DNA from 4 places in the Mesorhizobium sp. C372A genome. Region 3 is predicted to be linked to each of the others. Evidence: predicted binding sites of a transcription regulator. Region 3 holds the regulator's gene; each other region holds the start of a gene.
The links. The regulator LexA, encoded in region 3, represses DNA repair genes until DNA is damaged. The targets are predictions, from matches to a motif close to TGTTCNNNNTGTGTTCNG.
Positions count from the first base shown of each region.

Region 1 (4,095 bases), 1.4 Mb from region 3:
GAACAGGCCATCGGCGCGCAGCGCCGCGACGATCGACTTGAGGTCGACGCCCCTGAACATCGTCGCTCCGGCACTCTGCGCAGGGCGCGCGGCTTTGGCGCCAAGCCAGTGCAGCTTGCGCGCCGGCATGGTGCGGGCAAGCACGAACATCGGCAGCCATGCGGGATTTTCGCGCAGGTCGGACAGATAGGTCGGGATACGCACCGCAATGCGGCGGAGCAGGCTGCCGTTGCGGGCAATGGCTTCCAGACTGGGGGCGCCGGATTTGTCAGGGGACGAAAGGTTCATCGGGGTCCTCAGATATGAACGGCAGCAACGACGACGCGGCGCTTGCTTACCGCTCCGGCACTACCCAAACCCCGATATCCCGCATCAACGGAATGCTAATCCCGCGTCAGCTTTTGTGCAATGCACAATAGCTTTTTGCGGCGAAAAAGAGGGATGGTGCTGCGACCGTGCCAATGCGGATGAGACGCCGACGCTGCCCCTCATCCGCCCTTCGGGCACCCTTCTCCCTGGGAACGGGAAAAGGGAGAAACATCACTTCTTCGGCGCCAGCCAGATTTCGGCGTCGAGCCGCCTGGTGGCGAGACCGCGCGCAAGGGCTTCGGCGCTGTGCGCGTTCTTCGACAGGGCAGCGGCCTGGCGCTTGCTGATGACCAGCCCTTCGGCCAGCGCCCGGTTGCCCGAAAACACCCGTGACAGGAACGGCGTGCGGCTGCCGCGCGCACGGGAAAAGCGCGCCGGCATGGTTTGCCGCGCCGTGTGAGCGACAACGTCGTCGATCCAGCCCTCCGCCAGCCTTGCGCCGGGTTCCAGAAACAGCAGCCAGTCACCCTTCGCCTGCCTGATTCCCGCGGCAATGCCGCCGGCCACGAAGTGGCAGCCGGCATGATCGGCAACCCGATGCGTCTGGTCGGTCGAGCCGGTGTCGCAGACGATGACATCGCGCACCACGCCCTCGACCGCGCCGCCGATCAACGAGGCGAGCGTGCGGGCAAGGCCTTCTTCGTCATCCCGGGTTTCGATGAGAACGCTGAGCATTTTTAGCCGAATAGCGGAAAGCCCGGCGCAGCGCCAGTTTTGCCTGGCCCAACGAAAAAGTTCTTGCTTTGTTCTCATCAGCGAAATAGGATTATTTTCATGAACAGAGCGATTCGACAGCCAGCCGACAGTCCTTGGGAAAGGGCCAAAATGGAACATATCGTGCGTGCGGACATTGCTGCTTTCGGAGCAGGGCGAGCCGAGATGGCCAATGCGATGATCGAACAGAGCGGCATGCGCGTCCGTCCGGATCGCAACCGCGGCCGTTCCGCGGGCATCAACCCGTCCGGCCGGTTCGAGCCGGTCAGCCGGGATGTGTTCGACGACGGCTGGAATTCGCTGGAGGAATTGCCGCCGTTCAAGACCGAAGTGCAGGTCGAGAAGCCGCGCACCATCATCACCCGCAACGAATCGCCCGACATTTCCTTCGACCGCTCGATCAACCCCTATCGCGGCTGCGAGCATGGCTGCGTCTATTGTTTCGCCCGGCCGACGCATTCCTTCATGGGCCTGTCGCCGGGGCTGGATTTCGAAGCGAAGCTGTTTGCCAAGCCGGATGCGGCGCGGCTGCTCGACAAGGAACTGTCGAAGGATGGCTATCAGCCGCGCACCATCGCGATCGGCACCAACACCGATCCCTACCAGCCGATCGAGAAACAATACCGGATCATGCGCGAGATCCTCGAAGTGCTGGAGGCGCGCGGCCATCCGGTCGGCATCGTCACCAAATCCCATCTGGTGACGCGCGACATCGACATCTTGTCGCGCATGGCCGAACGGGGCTTGGCCAAGGTGGCGCTGTCGGTGACAACGATGGACCGCATGCTGGCGCGCACCATGGAGCCACGCGCGTCGACGCCGACCAAGCGGCTTGAGGCGATCCGGCAGCTTTCCGATGCCGGCATCCCGGCCTCTGTCATGGTGGCGCCGATCATTCCCGGCCTGACCGACCAGGAGATGGAGCGCATCCTCGATTCGGCACGCGCCGCAGGCGCCCGCGAGGCCGGCTATGTCATCCTGCGCCTGCCGCTCGAGGTGGCGCCGATCTTCAAGGACTGGCTGCTGCGCCATTATCCCGACCGCTACCGGCACGTGATGTCGCTGATCCGTTCGATGCGCGACGGCAAGGACTATGATTCGGAATGGGGCAAGCGGATGAAAGGCGCCGGCCCCTATGCCTGGCAGATCGGCCGGCGCTTCGAGATCACGGCCAAGCGGCTCGGCCTCAACGCCGAGCGGCGCACGCTCCGAACCGACCAGTTTGTCGCCGCCGCCAAGGCGACCGAGCAGCTGATGCTGCTCTGAGAGTAGCGCTTGCCCTGCCCTCGTGGCTGTCAGGCGACCCAAGAATCCCGTCCGGCCTGTCCCCCGGCCTGCAGACGGTGCCCTCCCGGTCTTGCCCCACTCGACCCTGGAGGGACTTGCGGAGAATCGGAGCCGATGCGAACCTCGCCGCAACATGGCTCGCGCACGTTCCGATTCTCCGCTTCTTTTCGAAATCGTCGAAAAGCCCGATTTCTCCTTCGAGACGAAGGCGATGGCCGAAGGCCTGTGGCCGGTGGCAGGCATGGACGAGGCCGGCCGCGGTCCGCTGGCGGGGCCGGTGGTGGCGGCGGCCGTGATCCTCGATCCCGCCAACATTCCCGACGGGCTCGACGATTCCAAACGGCTCAACCATTTGCAGCGCGAGGCGCTGTTCCTGAAAATCCTGGGGTCAGCGCTCGGCGTGTCGATGGCCTCGGTCAGCGCCGAAGGCATTGACGGCAGCAACATCCTCAAGGCCAGCCTGGAAGCCATGCGCCGCGCCCTTGCCGGCCTGCCGATCCAGGCGAAGCTGGCGCTGGCCGATGGCCGCGATGTGCCGCCGGGCCTCCTCTGCGAAGGCCGCGCGCTGATCAAGGGCGACCAGCGCTCGCAATCGATCGCCGCCGCCTCGATCGTCGCCAAGGTGATGCGCGACCGCATGATGTGCGGCTGCGGCAGCCATCACGAGCGCTACGGGTTCGAGGTCCATATGGGCTACGCCACCGTGCGGCACCGCACCGCGATCGAAGCGCATGGGCCGGTGGCAAGGCTGCACCGGGCATCATTCGCGCCGTTCAGGCTGGGTGGGGTTGAGGTGGTGGAAGAAGAAGGGTTTGTCGGGTTGGACAGCTAATCTCCCCCCTTGAGGGGGAGATGGCCGGCAGGCCAGAGGGGGGCGCGAAGGAACGCGACCTTTCAGTAAACCTGCCGATGCAAGGAATCCGTAACACGAAATAGAAAATCTGGAAACGCCGGCGGGACAGCGCCCCCCTCTGCCCTGCCGGGCATCTCCCCCACAAGGGGGGAGATTGGCGGCTTCGACGCCTCGCCAAACAAAAAAGCCGCCAGGTCACCCAAGCGGCTCGATGTCAGCGAGCTAATCCCGCTCAGTTCAGCTTGGCTTTCACATCCTGCAGCGCGGATTTGAACAGGTCGGCGCCGGCCTTGGCGTCGATCTTGCCGGCAAGCAGCGTGCGGGCCGCCTCGACGGCGATGTCGACGGCGCTGGCGCGCACTTCGGCGACGGCTTCGCGCTCGGCCTGGCCGATCTTCTGCTCGGCAAGCGCGGTGCGGCGGGTGACATAGTCTTCGGTCTTCTTGTGCGCCTCGGCGGCAAGCATGTCGGCCTCGCGCTTGGCGGCAGCGACGATGGCTGCGGCCTCCTGCTCTGCTTCCTTGCGCTTCTTCTGGTATTGGCCGAGCAGTTGCTGGGCCTCTTCGCGCAACCGGCGGGCTTCCGCAAGCTCGTCGCTGATCTTGGTCGCACGGGCGTCGAGCGACTTGGCGATCAGGCCTGGCACCTTGATGTAAACGGCAACGCCGAGGAAAATGACGAGGGCAACCGTTGCCCAAAGCGTTGCGAGAGATGTGGCGTCCATGATGTGCTCCTCACCGGGCCACGGATTTGACCGCAGCCGAGACCTCGGCCTTGCTCGTCTTGCCGCCGACAAGCGCATCGACGATGGCTGAAGCGGTGTCCTCGGCAATCGTGCCGACTTCCTTCATGGCGTTGGCCTTGATGGAAGC
Region 1 covers NZ_CP100475.1:6,016,258-6,020,352, forward strand. The annotation lists gene NLY42_RS29115 (hypothetical protein) at 1-288, opposite strand, end outside; gene NLY42_RS29120 (glycosyltransferase) at 541-1,044, opposite strand; gene NLY42_RS29125 (PA0069 family radical SAM protein) at 1,195-2,349, shown strand; gene rnhB (ribonuclease HII) at 2,504-3,202, shown strand; gene NLY42_RS29135 (F0F1 ATP synthase subunit B) at 3,456-3,947, opposite strand; gene NLY42_RS29140 (F0F1 ATP synthase subunit B) at 3,958-4,095, opposite strand, start outside.
Region 1: a site for LexA is predicted at 1,103-1,120, ahead of NLY42_RS29125 (PA0069 family radical SAM protein). Genes of this name have one in related genera too.

Region 2 (4,095 bases), 2.5 Mb from region 3:
GGACCACTTTAGGAGCTCCTCGGCGGCGGCATCAACCCGGTTGACACCAAGGCGAAGCCCCGGGCGCTCAGTCTTCACATAAACCGGAGGGTTGAACCAACGGTGGGGCATCACGCCTCTCGAACGTCAAAGGCGATGAACAGTCCCCAAACGGAGGCTGATTTGACGATCATTTCGACTAACTGGCAGTCAGTTTCGAGAAGATCGCCGCCGCGCTCACGGACCGCTACAATGGTCGCTTTGACGGAAATAATGTCGCCGGGTTGAGAGCCCAACAGGACCTCGCGGACCAGCTCCTTGGCCGTTTGCTGCGTAGGCCGAACAGGTGCTTGAATGTCCATCCCATCCTCCCAGAGAGATAGAACCTCAATCAGCTATTCTGTGGGTCACTTTCCGAAAAAGGCAAGAGTCGGAAACGTACAAAGTAGGTTCCCGCAAACACCGCCCTACGATGGCTAAATCCCGCGACAGGCGCTGATTTGCACCTCACCGTGTCAGCTGCCGACGCGACCATAAGGAGCGAGGGCCCGCCTCTCTCCCAAGTTCTCACGGACGAACGCGGACAACGGTCTTGCCCGCGCGTCGGTCCGTTGAGTTGAAGGTGCCGATGGCATCATCCAAGCTCGAAACCTTGCCGATGTTCGTCCGCAGTCGTCCATCGCGGATCCGCTGCACTATCTCAGAAAGCTGGGCTCGATCAGCCTCGACGACGAAGTCAACCGCCAGGCCGTCTGCAGGTCGAATATCCGTTGGTCCGACGACTGTGACAAGGATACCTCCGGCCCGGACGAGCGTTGCGGATCGCTTCTGGACATCGCCGCCGATGACATCGAACACCAGATCGACGCCGCCGACATCTTCAAGGGTGTCTTTTGCGAGGTCGAGGAATTCATTTGCACCGAAGTCGAGCGCTTTCTGGCGGTCGGCGGCCCGCCCGGTGCCGATCACATAGGCTCCGGCCTCCCTGGCAAGCTGCGCCACCATCGAACCGACGGCACCGGCAGCGCCATGCGCGAGAACGCTCTGCCCGGCCTTGATGCGGCCATGCTGGAACAGCCCCTGCCATGCGGTTAGGCCGGAGATCGGCAGGCTAGCGCCCACCGTAAAGTCGACATCGCCGGGCAGCGGCGCGAGGTTACGGGCCTCCATGGCAACATACTCGGCGAGGGTGCCGTCGCGATGCCAGTCCGCGAGGCCGAACACCCGCTGACCTATAGAAAGCCCCGTAGTGCCGTAGCCGAGCGCAGTGACCACACCAGCCAGTTCGTGGCCGAGGATCGAAGAGGTCCGGTCACGGAAGGCTCGGTCGGCCCACGTCGAGGGCCACTCCAGTTCGGTGTTGACGAATCCTGCCGCATGAACCTGTACGACCACGTCGTTAATTGCCGCCCGAGGCTCGGGCAATTCCACCAACTTCATCCCGGCCGTTCCTGCAGTCTGGTCCGTCGCTACGATTGCTTTCATTGGGCGTCTCCTCACCGTTGGGGTAAATTGCGGGCGCGGAGGGTCTTCGATGTCTCGCGCAGAGTTGGCGTTGAGTTCATCGTTGGCGACCGCGAGCGGAAGCTAAGCAATCTCGTCGGATTCTTCCAGCACGGGTAAACTTGCGTTCGTGAACACCCCTGCCATCGCAATCTCAGACACTTCAAGCATGTGGAACAAAAGCAGATCAAATACGTTGTGCCGTTCCCAACATGGAGAGCGTCATGCAAACTACACCCCGAGCCAAAGGCGAAGCTATCAGCAAGGATCCTGACGAATGGACGACGGGAGACGAGCCAATGACTCCGTCGCAAGCTTCCTACTTGAAAACATTATGTGAGCAGGCGGGCGACGACAGAGGCTACGCCGAAGATCTAAGCAAAGCCGAGGCCTCGAAGCGAATCGACGCGCTAAGGACTGAGCTCAAGCTCTAAAGGCGCTGGGAGACCTACGACAGGTTGGTCAGTTTTGCGGTATTTGGCCTCTGATCTGGACGGTCGTATTAGTGGAGGTGGTAGAGTTTGCTAAGGATCTTCAATTCTCCTGCGATCTTGAGCAGAGAAAGATCGTCGGTGAACCTTGTGGTTCCAAATTCGTGCTCGACCTTCGCAGTAGCTGCATCGCCCGTAATGTCGAGCGATGCGACTGCCCAGTTGGGGCTGGTGTTCGGCGGCAAGGTCGCACTCATCACCTCGCCGACATAGGCATCGACACTCAGCCATGGAGCTCGAAGAGATCGCGGCTATCTACCCGCTCTATCAGCAAACCGGGTATGGGCGGAAAGTGGGCGTAGGCCGACCATGTGGGTGTCGACGCCGAGATGCGCAGTGCTGGTATCGGCGCCAAACTGATGGGGCGGATCGAGAAGGAAGCAGCGCGTTTCGGCTGCGACATCACCTGCATCTCGATACGAGCGCACACACAAATTCTACAGCCTAAACGGTTAGGCCGATGATGCGCTCGTTCTGGTCAGCCACTGAGTGCGTGGGCCGAGGCAGAGTTCCCACAATATGCTGCGCACAAAGTAGCGACAGAGCGGGCCTAGAAGCGACATAGCGCCGGGTGTGAACGCGACGCAGCCGGCTCCCGAATGCGTTCAGCGAGCGCCGTCGCGTCCACCTTGCCTTTCTTTGACGGCCCTGTGTTCAGCTTCCCACGGCAACGCGTGGAAGTCGGGCTGGTGCCCCGCTTCACGGTAGCCAGCCTGAGTGAGTAACTTGCTTTGTCCCGCTCCACAACGCAAACAAACGGCGGATTCCCCAAGCACCTATAAACGCCTACAGCTTTTTCCATGCGACAGGTGTGCTGCGGGTGCTCGAAGATGTCGTCCTTCATTGCGATGACAGAACAGGGAGCGAGGACAACTCTTTTTTTGATTGCAGAGAGAGTCTGAGCGGGCTTACTAGTGAGGGGTTTGCCATCGCTTTGAGGGAGGCTGCGATGGTTGCAACGCCCATAGATATCGCTCAAGCGGCCACTACGGCCACCTTGCTGATGCGCCTTCGTCAACGTCATCGCGATGACGTGGCGCGAGGCTGGGAAGATGCCGACCCTTCTACTGTTGCCGTCTCCCGTACGCCTGAGTGTCAATGGCGCGATTTAGCCAAGGCCCTGGTGCACGATTGGTTCGAGCTGATCGAAACTGGCTTGGTGGATTGGATCGTCAGCAAGTAGCCGCTGCCCGCCAGCGGCCCAGCAGCCGTCTGCGGGACTTTGCAGCGGGCGCGCTGGGCCTGACCGGTGGGGCGGTGTGGTATCCGCCGGCTGGCGAACATATGCGCCTCCTGCCAACGCCAGCGAAACATCCAAACGAACGAGGCGATCTAACAGCGATCTCACCATCCAGCCAACACATAGGCCTATAGCAAAGGCTTATAATCGCTGAGAGAACGAAAATGGCCGACGCCATGGTTGGGGAACCCGGGTGGGTAGGCGCCGGCCACAAGCGGAACAGGCCCGCCGCGCCACACACATGGCTGATTTGTCATCACGTGGTTATGGTGTGATCGCGTAGGGCTAGACCAGCGGAACCTAGTAAACGCCGCTTATTAAGCGATCCTCGACGCGATCGTTCATCGCCACGACGACCTGGGAAACTTGACGGTTGCAGTCCTCTGCCATGTCGAGCTCAAGTCATGAACATCGGCCCTCCGATCATGAGCAGGCATGCGCCCATCCTACCATATCGCGCTGCCGGTATCGCAAGGCGCCGGCAGCAAGGGGGAGGCGACCAGAGCCGATGTGAAGGGACTAGGCAGCTAATATTCGCTTGCGCTAATTTAAATGTGCCGTAACGTCAGGCTCAGCCTTTTTGGGGAGGCACAACGTGGGGAGTATGATGAGAGTTGCTGTGTTTTGCGCGGCGATCGTGATCGCTGGGACTGGTGTCGCTGTTGCCAAGGAGAAGAAGGTGGTGGTGAGTGACGCCACGGACCTTTGCTCTACGAAGCACTCGGCCAAGAAGCAGGTGCTCGAGCTGGACTGCAGGCCGACCGGAACCGCCAAATTGCCGGCCGGTGGAACGCCGGAAAAGCCGCGCCTCGGATACGACACCGATCCGTGGCTGGTCAAAGGCCTTTAGACACTAGGCGACGGCAACACAGCGCGGCTAAG
Region 2 covers NZ_CP100475.1:533,424-537,518, reverse strand. The annotation lists gene NLY42_RS02495 (DUF982 domain-containing protein) at 1-111, opposite strand, end outside; gene NLY42_RS02490 (hypothetical protein) at 111-341, opposite strand; gene NLY42_RS02485 (NADP-dependent oxidoreductase) at 547-1,464, opposite strand; gene NLY42_RS02480 (DUF3072 domain-containing protein) at 1,707-1,916, shown strand; gene NLY42_RS02475 (nuclear transport factor 2 family protein) at 1,985-2,170, opposite strand; gene NLY42_RS02470 (hypothetical protein) at 2,923-3,156, shown strand; gene NLY42_RS02465 (hypothetical protein) at 3,821-4,063, shown strand.
Region 2: a site for LexA is predicted at 1,655-1,672, ahead of NLY42_RS02480 (DUF3072 domain-containing protein). Genes of this name have one in related genera too.

Region 3 (4,095 bases):
TTGCGCAGCCAATCGCCATTGTGGTGCTGGCGACATGTTGCGCTGTCGCCACGCGATCGCGGCCGAGGACGCATCTGTTCTGCATGGCCGCGATGCTGTGCGCGCTCGGCGTCGTCGCCGCCAAGGTCGAGACCTGGCGCGCCGGAACGCAGATGCTCGGCTCCGAGATTCAGACACGGCTGACCGGCCGCGTCGTCAGTCTCGAACAGATGGAAAGCGGCCGCATCAGGCTGACGCTCGACGTGGTTTCGACCGCTTACCCCGAGCTGCGCTACGCCCCGGAGCGGGTCAGGCTCTCGGCGCGGACCGTTCCCGCCGATATGACCGCCGGCTCCCTGATCACCGGCTATGCCAGGCTGTTGCCGCCGACCGGTCCGGTGCGGCCGGAGAGCTACGATTTCTCCTTCGACAGCTATTTCACCGGTATCGGCGGCAGCGGCTTCTTTCTCGGCAATCCGAAAACCATTGCTACGCAGGGACCGCCGCCGCTGACCGCATGGCTCTCCTCGGCAATCGAGAACGCGCGCGAAAACATTGCCGACCATATCAGGGGCAAGATCGGTGGCGCCGAAGGCGAGATTGCCGCGGCGTTGATTGTCGGGGTGCGCGCCGGCATCCCGGACGAGGTCAACGAAGCGATGCGGCGCACCGGCATCTACCACATCATCTCCATCTCCGGCCTGCACATGGCGCTGGTTGCCGGCACCATCATGGCGTTGCTGCGTGGCGCCTTTGCGCTGTTTCCCGATTTCTCTTCGCGCCGGCCGGTGAAGAAATATGCGGCCGCGGCAGCGCTTGTCTCGATCGCCGCCTATCTCGTTATTTCAGGCGTCGTGGTTGCCGCCGAGCGCAGCTTCATCATGCTGGCGGTCATGCTTGTCGCCGTGCTGTTTGATCGCGCCGCACTCACCATGCGCAATCTGGCGATCTCCGCCATTGCCGTCATCCTGGTGTCGCCGCACGAGGTGGTCGGTCCCAGCTTCCAGATGTCGTTTGCCGCCACTGCCGCCCTTGTCGGCGCCTATGCCGGCTGGGCCGATTACCGCGCCGACAAGGTGAGAACGCCGCCGGCAAAGCGCTCCTTCGTCGGCTTCCTGTCGCGAAAATTCGCGCTGGCCATGGGCGGCCTCGCAATGACCTCGATCATCGCCGGCAGTGCAACCTTGCTGTTCGCCATCTGGCATTTTCAGCGTGTGTCGCCGCTCAGCCTGATCGCCAATCTGGCCGTGATGCCGATTGTTTCGTTGATCGTCATGCCCTTTGCCGTGCTCAGCGCACTGGCGATGCCGTTCGGCGCCGACGGGCCGTTCCTCTATGTGATGGGCAAAGGTCTGATGGCGATGATCGCTATATCGGCCTGGATTTCCGAGCGCTCGCCGGTCGACGCCGTCGGGCTGATCTCCATCCGCTCGGTGCTGTTAGTGGCGGTCGCCCTCGTCATCGCCACCATGGCCACCACCTGGCTCAGGTTGGCGGCCGTGCCTTTCGCGCTGGCCGGCCTGTTGACGGTGCCGCAGGTGCTTACGCCAGACGTGCTCATATCCGAGGATGCGCATCTGGTGGCCATGCCGATCGGTGGCGGCGAACTCGCCCTCAACCGCGAACGCTCCAACGAATTCACCACGGACAATTGGAAACGGGCGCTGCGGGCCGAAACCATTATCCCACCTGAGATTTTCGAGGCAACAGATACGCGGTTCGATCTCGATCCGCTCGATCTGCCGCCCGGCTCGCCCTTCTATTGCACCGGCGATCTCTGTATCGCCCGGCACCCTTCCGGAGCCATTGTAGCGCTTGCGAAAGACCGCAAGACGGCGCGGCCGGCCTGTGCCTTCGCTAGCCTGATCGTCATCGATGACGCCACGGCCTACAATCCGTGCCGCGACCCGCTGGTGCTGGTCGTGACGAAGAAACAGCTGGCCCGCGACGGCAGCGCCGCCGTCTTCTTCGATCCGCAATCGGCAGCTGCAGCGCCAACCATCCGCTTCGCCGTCGACAAGCCGTATCGCCCCTGGCACGAGCAACGCCGCTTCTCCCGCGAAGCGCGCGGCCTGCCGCCTTACAACCAGCGTGAAAAGTACAAACCCAAGCCGGCTCAGTAGCGCCGGATCAATCCGACAAGCTTGCCCTGCACCTTCACCCTGTCCGGTCCAAAAATGCGGGTCTCGTAGGCCGGGTTGGCGGCTTCCAGGGCGATCGAGGCGCCCTTGCGGCGGAAGCGTTTCAGGGTCGCTTCCTCATCGTCGACCAACGCCACCACGATCTCGCCGGGGCTGGCTGTGTCGGCATTGCGGATGATGACCGTGTCGCCATCGAAAATGCCGGCCTCGATCATCGAATCGCCCTTGACCTCGAGCGCGTAGTGTTCACCGCCCATGATCATGTCGGGCGGCACCGAGATCGAATGGGTCTGATGCTGGATGGCGTCGATCGGCACGCCGGCGGCGATGCGTCCCATCACCGGGATTGAAATCGAGGAAACGGCATCGTCATTGCCGGCAGACATCGAACGCGACGGCGAGCCCGGCCTGATCTGGCGGCCGAGACCGCCTTGGCCCATCGCGCCTTGTCCTTGGCCGCCTTGCCCTTGGCCGGTTTGACCAAGACTGCCCTGAATGACGCTCGGCGAAAACTTCCTCGCCGCATTGAGGCCTGGTGCGATCGAGTCGGGCAGCCGCAGCACTTCCAGCGCGCGCGCCCGGTTCGGCAGCCGGCGAATGAAACCGCGCTCCTCAAGCGCCGTGATCAGGCGGTGGATGCCGGACTTGGAGGCGAGGTCAAGCGCTTCCTTCATCTCATCGAAGGACGGCGGGATTCCGCTCTCCTTCAGGCGTTCATGGATGAACATCAGAAGCTCATGTTGTTTGCGCGTCAGCATCGCGGCCCCCAGGGGTTCTGAAACCAGAATCAGAAAAAACAAACCCAGAACAAACACTATCTGTTCCAGTTGTGTTCCGCAACCTTTTAAAGTTTAATGAATGTGTTGACGTTTTGTTCAGCGTAACGTTCGGCACCGCGAGCGGCGCTCGTAGTCGTTGGCCGGCAACGGGGTGAAACAAAGACAAGGTGCCCTGCGTCGTCGGCTACGATCGCCGCTTCCTTTTCGGACGGGGCTGCGCAGCATCCGCGCCGGGTTCACTCTGGGCATAGACCTGCAGCGTGTAGCCGATGTGAGCGGTCATCAGAGTTTTCGCACGTTCGACGTCGCGATCGAGGGCCGCTTCCATCAGGGCGGTATGGTGTTCGATCGCCACGGCGTCGCGCAGGGCCGCCACGGCCTTCCGGTGGCCATCCGTGCGGCCGGCGGCGGCGCGCAGCGTCGGGGCCAGACCCAGAAAGCGGTGATGGCGATGCAATTGGTCGGAAATCGTCGCATTGAAGCGCAGCAGCCAGCTGGATGTCGCGGCACTGAGCAGCGCCGCATGGAAGGCATCGTGTTTTTCGTACCACGCGTCGACCGCATCATCCGATGGATCGTCGAGAACAGACCCGCACCGTGAGAGACGATAGTGGGCGGCAACGACCGCGTCTTCCCACTCACGGTCGCCCTTCTCGATCGATTCCACCAGCAGGGGCAGTTCGACCACCAGCCGCGCACGCGCCAAATCCTCGAGCTCCGCCCGAGAGACGGGAGCGACCGCAAACCCGCGGTTGCTGATGGCGGTCACAAGCCGTTCCGCCTCCAGCCGCGACAGCGCCTCGCGCAACGGCGTCCAGCCGATGCCGTAGGTGTTGCGCAGCGTGCTCAGCTTCAACGGCGCGGCAGGCGCCAGCCGGGTCGCAAGAATATCGCGCCTGAGCAGGCGATAGGCCACTTCCGTCTTCGAGGTCTGCTCGTCATCCAGCATCGTGATCCATCAGACATAAACGCTCGGGCGGATCATTATATATCAAAGCCTTTCAGTGGGTGAATTATATATAATGTTTGACAGTTCAAGGGCGACCACTCAAGATCGCCGGCATGTTTGGGCGGCAGGCTCCGCCGCGCGCGTTTGTCCATGGAGGGGCGCCGGATCATGAGCACGACACCCGATCTCGCTACAATCGAAGCAATGGATGCCGCCGATCCGCTGCGCTCCATGCGTGAACGCTTTG
Region 3 covers NZ_CP100475.1:4,636,031-4,640,125, reverse strand. The annotation lists gene NLY42_RS22265 (ComEC/Rec2 family competence protein) at 1-2,102, shown strand, start outside; gene lexA (transcriptional repressor LexA) at 2,096-2,878, opposite strand; gene NLY42_RS22255 (GntR family transcriptional regulator) at 3,084-3,848, opposite strand; gene kynU (kynureninase) at 4,017-4,095, shown strand, end outside.

Region 4 (4,095 bases), 510 kb from region 3:
CGACAGCACGACGCGGCCATTGGCCGAGCCGACCTTGATCTTGGCGTCCGGCACGCTGGCGCGAATGGTGCTGGCCAGCTGGTCGGTGTCCAGCGTCACCTCGATGTCGACGGTGCCGACCAACTGCTTGTTCTCGTCGAACAGCGCGATGCCGGTGGTGCCGAGATTGTTGCCCAGCACATAGAAGGATTTGTCGGTCAGCGGATTGACGTTGGCGATCTCCGGATCGCCGATGACGATCTGGTAGAAGGCGGCATTGGTCATGACCGTCTTCGGCTTGCCCTTGGCTACCTTGATCGACGCATTCGTTGTCGACGAGACATGGACGATATCGTTGTCGGCCTTGGCTGGCGCACTGAGGCCGAGCATTGCGGCCGCGGCCAGGCAAGCCCCCACCGCAAGCGCCCGCATTGGGCGCAGCCCTTTCGTAGTTCGAAATGCATGAAGTCCCGACATCTGTCCCGTCCCTCGCCCGGTCCCCACCGGCAGTTATTGCTGGTCCCGCGCAGGAACCTGGTATTCTTCGACCTGCGTGCCGCGCGTCACGATGATCGTCTTGAATTTCGGCTTCTCAGGCTCCTTGGTCGCGGCAGTGAACAGCGCGCCGGCAGCGGCCTGGACGCCGGAGGCGACCGATCCGCCGAAGGACGAGATGGTGGTGACGCCGTCCTTGGCGGCCCCTCCGTCTGCGGCCGAGCGGAGCGACAGCGACAAGGTGCCGACGGTGCGGGCAAGCGCCACTTTCTGCGCGCCTTCGGTCGTCACCTCGATGGTGACGGAATTGGCGATCTGCGGTGTGGTCTGGCGCTCGTCGGCGCCCTGCCCCACGGTCAGCACCTTGGCGTCGGAGACGACGATCTCGGAGGTAACGGTCGATCCGGCAGCGCCCTGCGCGTTCTTGGCCACTTCCTGGATTTCGCCCGCATCGCGTGTCAGCACCACGTCGACCCGGTCGCCCGGCATGACGAAGCCGCCGACACCGGCGATCTCGTCGGTGCGGATTGTCACCGCCCGCATGCCGGGCGTCATCATGTTGGATAGCGTCGCGCGGCCGTTCGGCCCCGACAATTTGCTGATCAGCACCGGCTCGTTGATCTCGATCGGCGACAATACCACGCGGCTGCCTTCGGCGAGCAATGCATTGACTGTGGTGAACGCGCCCTGCGGCACCGAATCCTCGGACCATGGGATTTCGCTGAGCTGCGCCCGGTCAAGCTCCATGCCGTAACGCAACGGCGCGTTGGCCACCACGATGGTCTTGAAGACGATCTTGGGGACGGCGGGCGCCGGGATCGACGCCGTTTTCTCTTCGGCATCGGCCTTGGCCTGGCTTTTCACCCAGAAATCCGCGGCAAAGATTGAAATCGCGCCGAAGACGGCAGCGATGCCAATCATCGTTATGGCCTTGCCCCTCACAACCAACCCCTGACATTCGTGGTCTTTTGTTTTGTTGAGGCGACGCTAGGCCGCTTTGTTAAAGATTCAGGAATCGCGCCCGCTCCGCAGGGACCTATTTCCGCCAGCTTGGTTATCGAAAGGTTTTAGGATAAGAAGGGTTTAATCCCCGAACGTAACAGGAACTTCCGTCGCTTGGCGCCGAAAAGCGTGGCAGTATCGACGGGTGATTCGCGGCACCGGATTCTATGGCAGGCATGGACGACAACAACGATCTTTTCGGCAATCTGGAAAAGCAGCCCCAACCGGCTCGGACACCGGAGCGCCCGGCCGACCCGCTGGTGCAGGCCACGAAGCGTCCTGCCGCGACCAAGGACGGCAGCGAGGGCTATAGCGCCGCCGACATCGAGGTGCTGGAGGGGCTGGAGCCGGTGCGGCGCCGTCCCGGCATGTATATTGGCGGCACCGACGACAAGGCGATGCACCATCTGTTTGCCGAGGTCATCGATAATTCGATGGACGAGGCGGTCGCCGGCCATGCCACCTTCATCGATGTCGAGCTGTCGGCCGACGGGTTTCTGACCGTTACCGACAATGGCCGCGGCATTCCGGTCGATCCGCATCCGAAATTCAAGAAGCCGGCGCTCGAAGTCATCATGACGACGCTGCATTCGGGCGGCAAGTTCGATAGCAAGGTCTATGAGACCTCCGGCGGTCTGCACGGTGTCGGCGTCTCGGTCGTAAATGCGCTGTCGGACCATCTCGAAGTCGAGGTCGCGCGCGGTCGCCAGCTTTATCGCCAAAGGTTCTCGCGCGGCGTTCCGGTGAGCGGGCTGGAGCAGCTCGGCGAAGTGCACAACCGGCGCGGCACCAAAATCCGCTTCCATCCCGACGAGCAGATTTTCGGCAAGGGCGCCGCCTTCGAGCCGGCGCGGCTCTATCGCATGACCCGCTCGAAAGCCTATCTGTTCGGCGGCGTCGAGATCCGCTGGAGCTGCGACCCATCGCTGATCAAGGAAAAGGACCAGACGCCCGCCAAGGCGGAGTTCCATTTCCCCGGCGGCTTGAAGGACTATCTCAAGGCATCGCTTGGCGACGACTTCCAGGTGACCCGCGAGATCTTCGCCGGCAAGAGCGAAAAACAGGGCGGCCACGGCTCGCTGGAATGGGCGGTGACCTGGTTCGGCGGTGACGGCTTCGTCAACTCCTACTGCAACACCATCCCGACCGGCGAAGGCGGCACGCATGAGGCCGGCTTTCGCAATGTGCTGACGCGCGGGCTTCGGGCCTATGCCGACCTGGTCGGCAACAAGCGCGCCTCGATCGTCACCTCCGAAGACGTGATGATCTCGGCGGCAGGCATGCTGTCGGTGTTTATTCGCGAGCCGGAATTCGTCGGCCAGACCAAGGACAGGCTGGCAACGATCGAAGCCATTCGCATTGTCGAGACCGCCATCCGCGATCCCTTCGACCACTGGCTGGCCGACAATCCGCAGGAAGCCTCCAAGCTGCTGGAATGGGTGATTGCGCGCGCCGACGAGCGGGTGCGCCGGCGCCAGGAAAAGGAAGTGTCGCGCAAGAGCGCGGTGCGCAAGCTGCGCCTTCCCGGCAAGCTCGCCGACTGCACGCAGAATGCCGCCGCGGGCGCCGAACTGTTCATCGTCGAAGGCGACTCGGCCGGCGGCTCGGCCAAGCAGGCGCGCGACCGCGCCAGCCAGGCGGTGCTGCCGCTGCGCGGAAAAATCCTCAACGTCGCCAGCGCCGGCAACGACAAGCTAGCCGCCAACCAGCAGATTTCGGACCTGATTCAGGCGCTCGGCTGCGGCACGCGCTCGAAATACCGCGACGAGGATTTGCGCTACGACCGCGTGATCATCATGACCGACGCCGACGTCGACGGCGCTCACATAGCCTCGCTGCTGATCACCTTCTTCTACCAGGAAATGCCGAACCTGGTGAATGGCGGCCATCTCTATCTGGCGGTGCCGCCGCTCTATTCGATCCGGCAAGGCGGCAAGGTTGCCTATGCCAGGGACGATGCGCACAAGGACGAGCTGTTGCGCACCGAATTCACCGGCCGCGCCAAGGTCGAGATCGGCCGTTTCAAGGGCTTGGGCGAAATGATGGCCGCGCAGCTCAAGGAAACCACCATGGACCCGAGGAAGCGCACGCTGCTCCGGGTCGATGTGATCGACGCCGTGGCGGCGACCAAGGATGCTGTCGACGCGCTGATGGGCACCAAGCCGGAAGCCCGCTTCCGCTTCATCCAGGAACGCGCCGAATTCGCCGCGACGGAAGTGCTGGATATCTGAGCGCCGGCCGACTCTTCGTTTTGACGCAGTTCCGGGCGGAAAACCGTTTCAAACTTTTCCTGGAATTGCTCTAGCCTGCACTTCCGATACGGAGACCAGCTTGTGATCCGGGCGCGGCTGAAGAGCTACTTCGAAACCAGTTTGGCGGGCCTGACGCAGCCGACGCGCTCGGATTGGATTTTCGCCCTGCGCACGGTTTCGGCCGGTCTGATCGCGCTTCTCGCTGCTTACGCGTTGAAACTCGACCACCCGCAATGGGCGATGATGACGGTCTTCATCGTCGCCCAGCCGGTCGCCGGCATGGTGCTGGCGAAAGGTTTTTACCGGCTGCTCGGCACGCTGGCCGGTGGACTTGCGGCGATCGGCATCACCTCGGTTTTCGGCACCA
Region 4 covers NZ_CP100475.1:4,128,256-4,132,350, reverse strand. The annotation lists gene NLY42_RS19605 (type II and III secretion system protein family protein) at 1-411, opposite strand, end outside; gene cpaB (Flp pilus assembly protein CpaB) at 490-1,395, opposite strand; gene parE (DNA topoisomerase IV subunit B) at 1,653-3,707, shown strand; gene NLY42_RS19590 (FUSC family protein) at 3,810-4,095, shown strand, end outside.
Region 4: a site for LexA is predicted at 1,565-1,582, ahead of parE (DNA topoisomerase IV subunit B). Genes of this name have one in related genera too.